DNA from 2 places in the Streptacidiphilus sp. EB129 genome. Region 1 is predicted to be linked to the other one. Evidence: riboswitches for the same ligand, from Rfam matches in the RefSeq annotation. Region 1 holds a riboswitch; the other holds the start of a gene.

Evidence for each region. Region 1 has a riboswitch for cyclic di-AMP ahead of ABH925_RS09470 (transglycosylase family protein). Riboswitches for the same ligand answer to the same signal wherever they lie in the genome.
Region 2: linked by a shared signal. The riboswitch ahead of ABH925_RS34640 (NlpC/P60 family protein) and the one ahead of ABH925_RS09470 (transglycosylase family protein) in region 1 are both predicted to bind cyclic di-AMP.

The regions. Positions count from the first base shown of each region.
Region 1 is NZ_JBGCCS010000006.1:2,374-6,407, forward strand. Features, by position in the region: gene ABH925_RS09450 (ABATE domain-containing protein) at 1-151, shown strand, start outside; gene ABH925_RS09455 (FkbM family methyltransferase) at 335-1,102, shown strand; partial or broken gene ABH925_RS09460 (serine/threonine-protein kinase) at 1,265-1,744, shown strand; gene ABH925_RS09465 (hypothetical protein) at 1,800-2,420, shown strand; cyclic di-AMP (ydaO/yuaA leader) riboswitch at 2,602-2,796, shown strand; gene ABH925_RS09470 (transglycosylase family protein) at 2,799-3,944, shown strand.
Region 2 is NZ_JBGCCS010000053.1:13,392-17,425, forward strand. Features, by position in the region: gene ABH925_RS34635 (Cys-Gln thioester bond-forming surface protein) at 1-588, opposite strand, end outside; gene ABH925_RS34640 (NlpC/P60 family protein) at 847-1,830, opposite strand; cyclic di-AMP (ydaO/yuaA leader) riboswitch at 1,838-2,028, opposite strand; gene ABH925_RS34645 (D-alanyl-D-alanine carboxypeptidase family protein) at 2,369-4,034, opposite strand, start outside.

The DNA of each region.
Region 1 (4,034 bases):
CGACCGGCTCGCGCTCCGGGCCTGCCTGGCCCCCGGATGCGTCCTGTACTTCCTCAAGGACCACCCCCGCCGCGAGTGGTGCTCCCCCGCCTGCGGCAACCGCGCCCGAGCCGCCCGCCACTACCAGCGCCACCGCGGCTCAACGGCCTGACGGGAGCGCAGTCGTCAACCCGGGGCCGGTGCCGCCGCCAACCGGAGGCTAGTCCCTTCACTAATCCCACACCATTAGAGTTCCTGGAGATCGGCGGGCCGGCCGGGGCCGAACGCTCCGTCAAGCACGCTCAACGGACGGCGGGTTGGTGCCCACCGGCAGCGCAGAGAGTGAGCGTTCCTCATGATCGCGATCGGTCTTGTCGAGCTCGACGAAGGTTTCAGCTGCTACGGGCTTCAGACGGACGGTGCCGTCCAGGAACTGAAGGCCATCTACGCCGAGATGTTCACCGACCACACCTACCTGCGGCACGGCATCACCGTGCCCGCCAACGGCTGCGTGCTGGACGTCGGCGCGAACGTCGGGATCTTCTCGCTGTACGTCAAGCGCCACTGGCCGCAGGCCCGAATCGTGGCCTTCGAGCCCATGCCGAGGACTCTCCAGGCCCTGCGCAGCAATCTCGAACTCCACCACGCCACCGACGTTGAGGTGGTACCGCACGGCCTCTCCGGTGACTTCGAGGGGCCCGTCACCTTCACCTTCTACCCCAACCTGCCCGGCAACTCGACCCGCTATCCCGATCAGAAGAAGCACGACCGCGACCACATCGCGAGCATGTGGGGAGACGGGGTGGGCGACCACCTGTATCAGGGCGAAGACGTGACCGTCACCGTGGAACGGCTGTCCACGGCGCTGGCGCGGTATCCCGGCATCGATCGCGTCGACCTGCTCAAGGTCGACGTGGAAGGCGCAGAACTCGACGTGCTGCAGGGGATCGACGACGCGGACTGGCAGCGCATCGACCAGATCGTGCTGGAGTTGCAGGACCTGGAGGGCACGCTCGACAGGGCCATGGGGATGCTCACCGCGCACGGGTTCTCGGTCAGGACCGAGGCGCCGGCAGCGCTGGCGCATCTGGACTACTACACGGTGTACGCCGTCCGCAGTTGAGAGGTGAGGTCAAATTTTTCCAAGCCAGGTCCGAGCGCATGGCGATAATGTCCCCGCCTGTGCACATGATCACCGTGGGCACGGCAAGTCGCTGGAGGCGTCGCCCCGGTCGTGAGACGTAGCTCCACGGCTCCCGGTCGCGCGGAGGAACGGGGGAGCGCGGTGCAGCCGCTGGAGGCGTCGGATCCGCAGCAGCTCGGCCCGTACCGGCTGCTGGCGCGGCTGGGCGAGGGCGGCATGGGCCGGGTCTATCTCGCGCGTTCGGCCGGCGGCCGGGCGGTGGCGGTCAAGGTGGTCCGGCCCGATCTGGCGGCGGACCAGCAGTTCCGCGATCGGTTCGCCCGCGAGGTGGCCATGGCCCGCGCGGTGACCGGCCCCTGGACCGCGCCGGTGGAGGGCGCGGACACCCGGGCGGCGACCCCCTGGCTGGCGACCGCGTATGTGCTCGGCCCGACACTCGGCGCTGCGGTGGCCGAGCACGGGCCGCTGCCGGAGCGCAGCCTGCGCGCCCTGGGCGCGGGCCTTGCCGAGGCGCTGTGCGGAATCCACGCGGTGGGCCTCGTGCACCGCGACCTCAAGCCCGGGAACGTGCTGCTCTCGCCCGGGGGGCCACGGGTCATCGACTTCGGCCGGGCTGACGCCGCTGCTCCGCTCCTGCTTCGCCAAGAACCCGGCCGCCCGCCCGACCCCGGCCGCAGTGGCTGCGGACCTGTGCCCGCAGGGCGCGGCGGCGGTGCTGGCCGGCGGCAAGGTGCTGGTGAAGGCCAACCTCAGCAAGGACGCCACCGAGGTGGCCGACCTGCAGGCCTACGACCAGGCGACGGGCACCAGCAGTTGGACCTACCCGGGGGTGGCCGCGCTCGATGTGTCCCACGTTCGCGTGGCCGGGAACCGCGTCGTGATGCGCGAGGAGCTGCGGACGGCGCTGGTGATCGACCCGGCCACCGGCACCAAGACCGGCGAGTTCGGGGGGAACCAGTTCGGGGCTCAGGTCATCGTCGTGGAGAACACCAACGGCAGCACCGTCTACACCTGGGGGCTCGTCGAAACCCCCGGCGTCGGCTGGACGATGAACGACCCGGTCGGGATCGCCGCCTGGGACTCCGTGGCGGGCAAACTCGGCGCCGATCTGCTGCTGGTCCCGGCGGCCGGCGGCGCGGACGGCTTCTGGGCGATCAACGCCTCCGACGGCTCGGTCCGCTGGCGCTACAGCGAGCCGGTCACCCGCACCGACGCCTGGATGGTGGCCGAGGACCCGACCGGCACTCTGGTGGCGGCCCGTCAGGGAAACACCCTGGTGGCCCTCCCGCCCCAGTGACCGGGGCCCGCCTGCCGGGGCGCTCGTTCCCGTGCAATCGGTGTGACAACATGTCATTTCTCCCTCAATGGGACATAAGGGATGCCTGTGTGCTGATCCCCTGTGGCCGTCGTCACAGCCAGTTGCACTGCGGCCTCCCTTCTGTCTAGCGTGCAGCCTGTTCGCATCTAGCGGAACCTCGCACTCCGGAACGCCGAATTCTGCCGGCGGAGGTCGAGGGCGCCCACAAACATCACCACGGCAGAGGCGGGGGAACCAGGTAAGTCGCCGCAGCGCACCCGGCTGCGGCTTGGGGTGAAGCCGTGCTTCGGCGCGGCCGGGCTACCTCACGGCCCGAATCCGACAGCTCACCTCGCAGGCGTCGGAGAGGCTTCTGTCATGCTCATGCCTGGAAATGGCCGTCATCGTCGCCCCCGTACCAACCAGGCCAAGCGCCTGGTCGCCACCGCCGGCGTGGCCGGCGCGGGCATAGCCATCCCGCTCGTCGGCACGACGAGCGCCTTCGCCGCCCCGGTCTCGACCTGGGCCCAGGTCGCCCAGTGTGAAAGCTCCGGCAACTGGTCGATCAACACGGGCAACGGCTACTACGGCGGACTGCAGTTCTCCGCCTCCACCTGGGACGCCTACGGCGGCCAGCAGTATGCCGCCACCGCCGACCAGGCCACCCAGAGTCAGCAGATCGCCGTCGCGGAGAAGGTGCTCGCCTCGCAGGGTCCCACTGCCTGGCCGGTGTGCGGCCCCCAGGCCGGCCTGAGCCAGGGCGGCGCACCCGCCAGTGTCAGCACCGCCTCCGCCGGCTCCGGCGCATCCTCCTCCAGCAGCGGTGCCGCCCAGGCCTCGGGCGACTCCGAGGGTTCGGAATCCCCGGCTCCGGCGCAGCAGTCCTCGACCGCCCAGGCGGCCCCGGCCGCACCCACCACGGCCGCACCCACCACCGCAGCGCCCACCACCGCCGCGCCCACCACCTACACCGTGGCCTCCGGCGACTGGCTGTCCACGATCGCGCAGTCCCACCACGTGGCCGGTGGCTGGCAGACGCTGTATCAGCTGAACCGCTCCACCCTGACTGACGGCCCGAACATGATCTTCCCGGGTCAGCGTCTTCGTCTGACCGGCGGTGCGTCGAACAGCTCGGCCCAGAGCGGCGCCGCCCAGAACGAGACACAGGTCCCCGCGACCCAGAGCACCGGCGCCCAGTCGTCCTCGGGCTCGACCGCCGCCCCCGCCGCCAACCTCTCCGGCGACCCGCAGTCCATCGCCGCGCAGATCGTCCCGGCCGACCAGCTCGCCTCGTTCGACCAGATCATCTCCCACGAGAGCGGCTGGAACGTCAGCGCCACCAACCCCTCCTCCGGTGCCTACGGCCTGCCCCAGTCGCTGCCCGGCGACAAGATGGCCTCCGCCGGCGCCGACTGGCAGACCAACCCCGCCACCCAGCTGCGCTGGGCGCTGGACTACATGAACACCACGTACGGCAGCCCCAACCAGGCCTGGGCCTTCTGGCAGGCCCACAACTGGTACTGACGGACCGACTCCTGCCCGGCGCCCGCCCGCCGCACGGCCTCCCCTGTTGGGGAGCCGTGCGGCGGGCTGCTGCGTCGGTGGACCGTCCCC
Region 2 (4,034 bases), on a different contig from region 1:
GCCGGCCACGCTGGCCGGGGCGAGCTGCAGCGAGGGCTTGGGCTCGGTGACGGGGACCGCGTTGGTCTCCAGCCAGCTGGTGAGCTGCGCGGCGGTCGCGTCCTCGGGGGTCGCGTCGGCGTTGTCGGAGAAGTGCCAGATCGCGGCCTGGGTGGCGGCGGCGGCCTGGTCCTCGCTCAGACCCTCCACGTTGAGCTGCTTGGCCAGCGCGTCCGCCGAGACGACCGGGTAGGAGTGCTGCAGGATCCACTGGATCTTGCCGCGGTTCGGGTTGTCGGAGAGGGTGGACTGGTCCCAGCCGGTCTCGGTGTACTTCACCCCGGCCTCGGTGCCGTGGTGCAGGTCGATGCAGTACACGGCCATGGTCTGGCCGCCCTGCGTCAGCGCGACCGTACCGGCGTCGAGCGCACCCTCGCCCTTGACGTCGACCGCACCGGAGTGCAGGAAGTCGCCCAGCACGGCGGTGCTCTTCTGGCTCTGGTCGGCCGAGGCCGAGCCTGCCAGTGCGACGGTCCCGGTCGTTGCGACGGCCGTCAGCAGAGCTGCGGCGCAGAGCTGCGCAGTGCGCCGCCCCCGTATGTTGAACATAGGTACCCCTTGCAGCGGCGGCTTCTTGGCATGGGGAGTGCCGCACCGGTCGCATGAACTGATGGTCAGTGAAAAACGCCCCCTGTGACTGTGGGGGATCCTAGTGACCACTGCGGCTGGAGTTCGCGCGGGGTCGGAAAATATGTGTCTTTGTCCGAACGACGCCTACCCCCGCCGGTGCACGACCGGAGGGGGTAGGCGTTCGACAGGCGGATGAGTGCCCGGTGACCGACCGCTGAGCAGGAGGTTGAGCAGGGGTCAGCCGATGCGGCCCGCGAAGTCCGGAGCCCAGTTGGCGATGGTCTCGTACTTCACGCCGGAGCTGGGGTTGGCCGCCTCGACGTACTGGCCGCCGCCGATGTAGATCGCGACGTGGTAGACGCCGGCATCGGTGCCGTCGTTGGACCAGAACAGCAGGTCACCGGGCTGCAGCGCATCCAGGGAGACATGCGTGCTGGCGGCGGCCTGGTCGGCGGCGACGCGCGGGATGGAGATCCCGGCCTGGGCCAGCGACGCCTGGGCCAGCCCGGAGCAGTCCCAGCCGGCCGAGCTGGTGCCGCCGTACACGTACGCGTCGCCGACCTGCGACTTGGCGAAGGCAACGGCTGCGGCGATACCGCTGGAGGTGCTGCCGCCGGGCGCCTGGACGGCGGTCTGCGTCGTGGCGGCGGTCGCCTGGGTCGCGGCCGCGTAGGCGGAGGAGGCGGCACCGGCGGCGTCCGACGAGGAGGAGAAGGACGAGGAGGAGGACGACGGCGAGGAGGACGTGGTCGCCGCCGAACTCGCCTCGCCCTCCGAGTCGCTGGAGGCGCCGGAGCCGCTGCTGCCGGTGGCGGCGAGAGCCCCGCCGAGGGCCAGCTTCTGACCCGGGTAGATCACGTCCGCGCCATGGGTCAGCGTGCCGCGGTTGAGCTGGTACAGCCGCTCCCAGCCACCGCTGACATGCCGCTTCGCGGCGATGCTGGACAGCCAGTCACCACTCACCACGGTGTACGTGGCGGAGGTGGCCGTGGCGGTACGGGCAGCCCGGTGCGCGGCGCTGTGGGCGGCGGCCGGGCGGGTGGCCGCCGGGGCGGAATCGGTGGACGTGGTGGCAGCGGCGGGGGCCTTCACCGGAGCGGCGGAGGCGCTGGCGGCGGTGACCAGCGGGAGCCCCAGGCCGACGCCGGCCAGGCTCATTCCGGCGAACAGGCGGTTGGCGACGGTGCGGCGGGTAGCACTGGGCAGGGCGTGCTTGGGCATGGAGCTGCGTTCCTCTCCCACGCCTACGAGGTGAGCTGTCGGATTCGGGCCGGAGTTGCCCGGCCGTGCGGTGCACGGCTTCACCCCTAGCCGCGATCCCGGAGATCGCGGCGACTTACCTGGGTCCCCCGCTCCTGCCATGGCGCGGTGCGTCGGTGTCTGAACCTCTCCGGCGGCAGGATTCGGCGTTCCGGAGTTGTTAGTTCCACTTAAGTGCGGACGGGGAGCACGCTAGGCAGATGCCCTGGAAATCCGCAAACGACTGTGGCATTGCTCACAGCGGCAGTGCATGATTCGCGGCGTCAGATGGCCTGAAAGCATGGGGTAGTTCGATCCCTCATGTCCTATTCATCCCCATGTGTCGCCATGATGGGAGCGATCCCGGCGCGCCGGACGCCGAGACCCACGTCACCGTCCGCGCCGCCGACCGCGCTGGCCGGAAAGCACCGCGCCCCGGTGCACCGGCGACGATTGACGTCGCGTGTGCACCGGGGCGCGGGAGAGCTCCGAAGCCCTCGTCCGGTCAGCCTTCTGCCGGTCAGCCCAGGCGGGTGAGCCTGGCCGGGTAGCCGGGCTGGACCAGGGCCTTCTGCAGCGTCACCGGAACCTGCTGCGCGCCCGCGCCGCTGCCCACGGTCAGCGTGCCGACAGTGGTACCCGCCGCCGCCGTGTGCGGCAGGCTGCCGCTCTGCGGGGTCAGCGTCAGGGTCACGGACTGGCCGCCCCAGCCGACCACGGTCACGTCCTTGGACGCCACCACCGGGGTCTTCCCGCCCAGACCGTCGTCGACGTAGCCGACGACGTCGCCCGCCTTGGCCACGGTGTGCGCCTGCAGCGCCGCCTCGGCACTGGCCACGACCTTCGCGCTGTTGGTCAGCACGGTCGGCAGGTAACCGCCGGTGGCCGCGGAGGCGGGCTGGCTCAGCACCACGCCGATGATGGTCTGCGTGCTGCCGCCGACCTTCTGCTCCGCCGCCCACATCAGGCAGCCGAGCGCGGCGCTGCTGGAGCCGGTCTTGATCCCGACGACGCCGTTCTTGCCCAGCAGATTGTTGTTGTTGTACGTGAGCACGTCGCCCGGCGGGGTAAACGAGGGAGTAGCCACGATTTCCCGGAACACCGGGTCCTGCATCACCGACTGGGCCAGCTTGAGCTGGTCGTTGGCGGTGCTCAGGGTGGTGCTCTGCAGACCGCTCGGGTCGGTGTAGGTGGTCTTGGACATGCCCAGCGCGGCCGCCTCGGTCTGCATCCGGGTGACGAACGCGGCGTCGGTCCCGGCGTCCCAGCGGCCGAGCAGCCGCGCGATGTTGTTCGCCGAGGGGATCAGCAGCATCTGCAGCGCCTGGTACTCGGTGATCTGTTCGCCCTCGGTCACCTTGGCGACCGACTCGCCGGCCGCCTTGCCCGAGGTGTACTCGTCGGCCGCCTGCTTGTCGACGGTGAGCGTCGGGCCCGGGTCGCCGGACTTCAGCGGGTGGTCCCTGAGGATCAGGTGGGCCGTCATCACCTTGGTGACGCTGGCGATCGGCACCGGGTTGTCGGAGCCGGTGTGCCCGAGGCTGCCGATCCCGTCCACCGCGACGGTGGCCTGCCCGGACGGCGGCCAGGCCAGACCGGGGGCGGCGCCGGGGAAGGCGTAGGAGGTGTCGGCGGTCATGGACAGCGAGGTCGCCGGCAGCGGGCGGAGCACCTGGACCACGGCCAGGACGACCAGCAGCACGCAGAGCAGGCCGCCCCAGAGGCTGATCCGCTTGACCGCCCGGCGCAGCCTGGAGGGCGGCCGTCGTTGCAGAGTCGCGAGTATGTCGAGAGCGTCGGACGTGGTCTCCGGCGAGGAGTCCGGATCCACCATGACCGTCCCGGTCGCCGCGCGCGAGCCGCCGCCCTGGGTCGGGGCCGAGCCGAATCCCTGGGCGGGGGCCGAGCCGAAGCCCTGGGCCGAGCCGAATCCCACGGCCGAGCTGCCGGCCAAGGCTGCGCCCTGGGCCGGGGCCGCGCTCTGGGCCGAAGCCGGGCTCTGGGCCGGGGCCGCGCTCTGGGCCGGGCCGAAGCCCAAGGCCGGGCCGAAGCCCGGACCGGAGGCAGGAGGACCCGCAGCCGGGGCAGGACCGGCGGCCGGGGCAGGACTCGCAGCCGGGGCCGGGCCCGAGCCCGAAGCAGGAGCTGCGGCCGGGCCGAAGCCGGGCACGGAGGAGGGCGCGGCA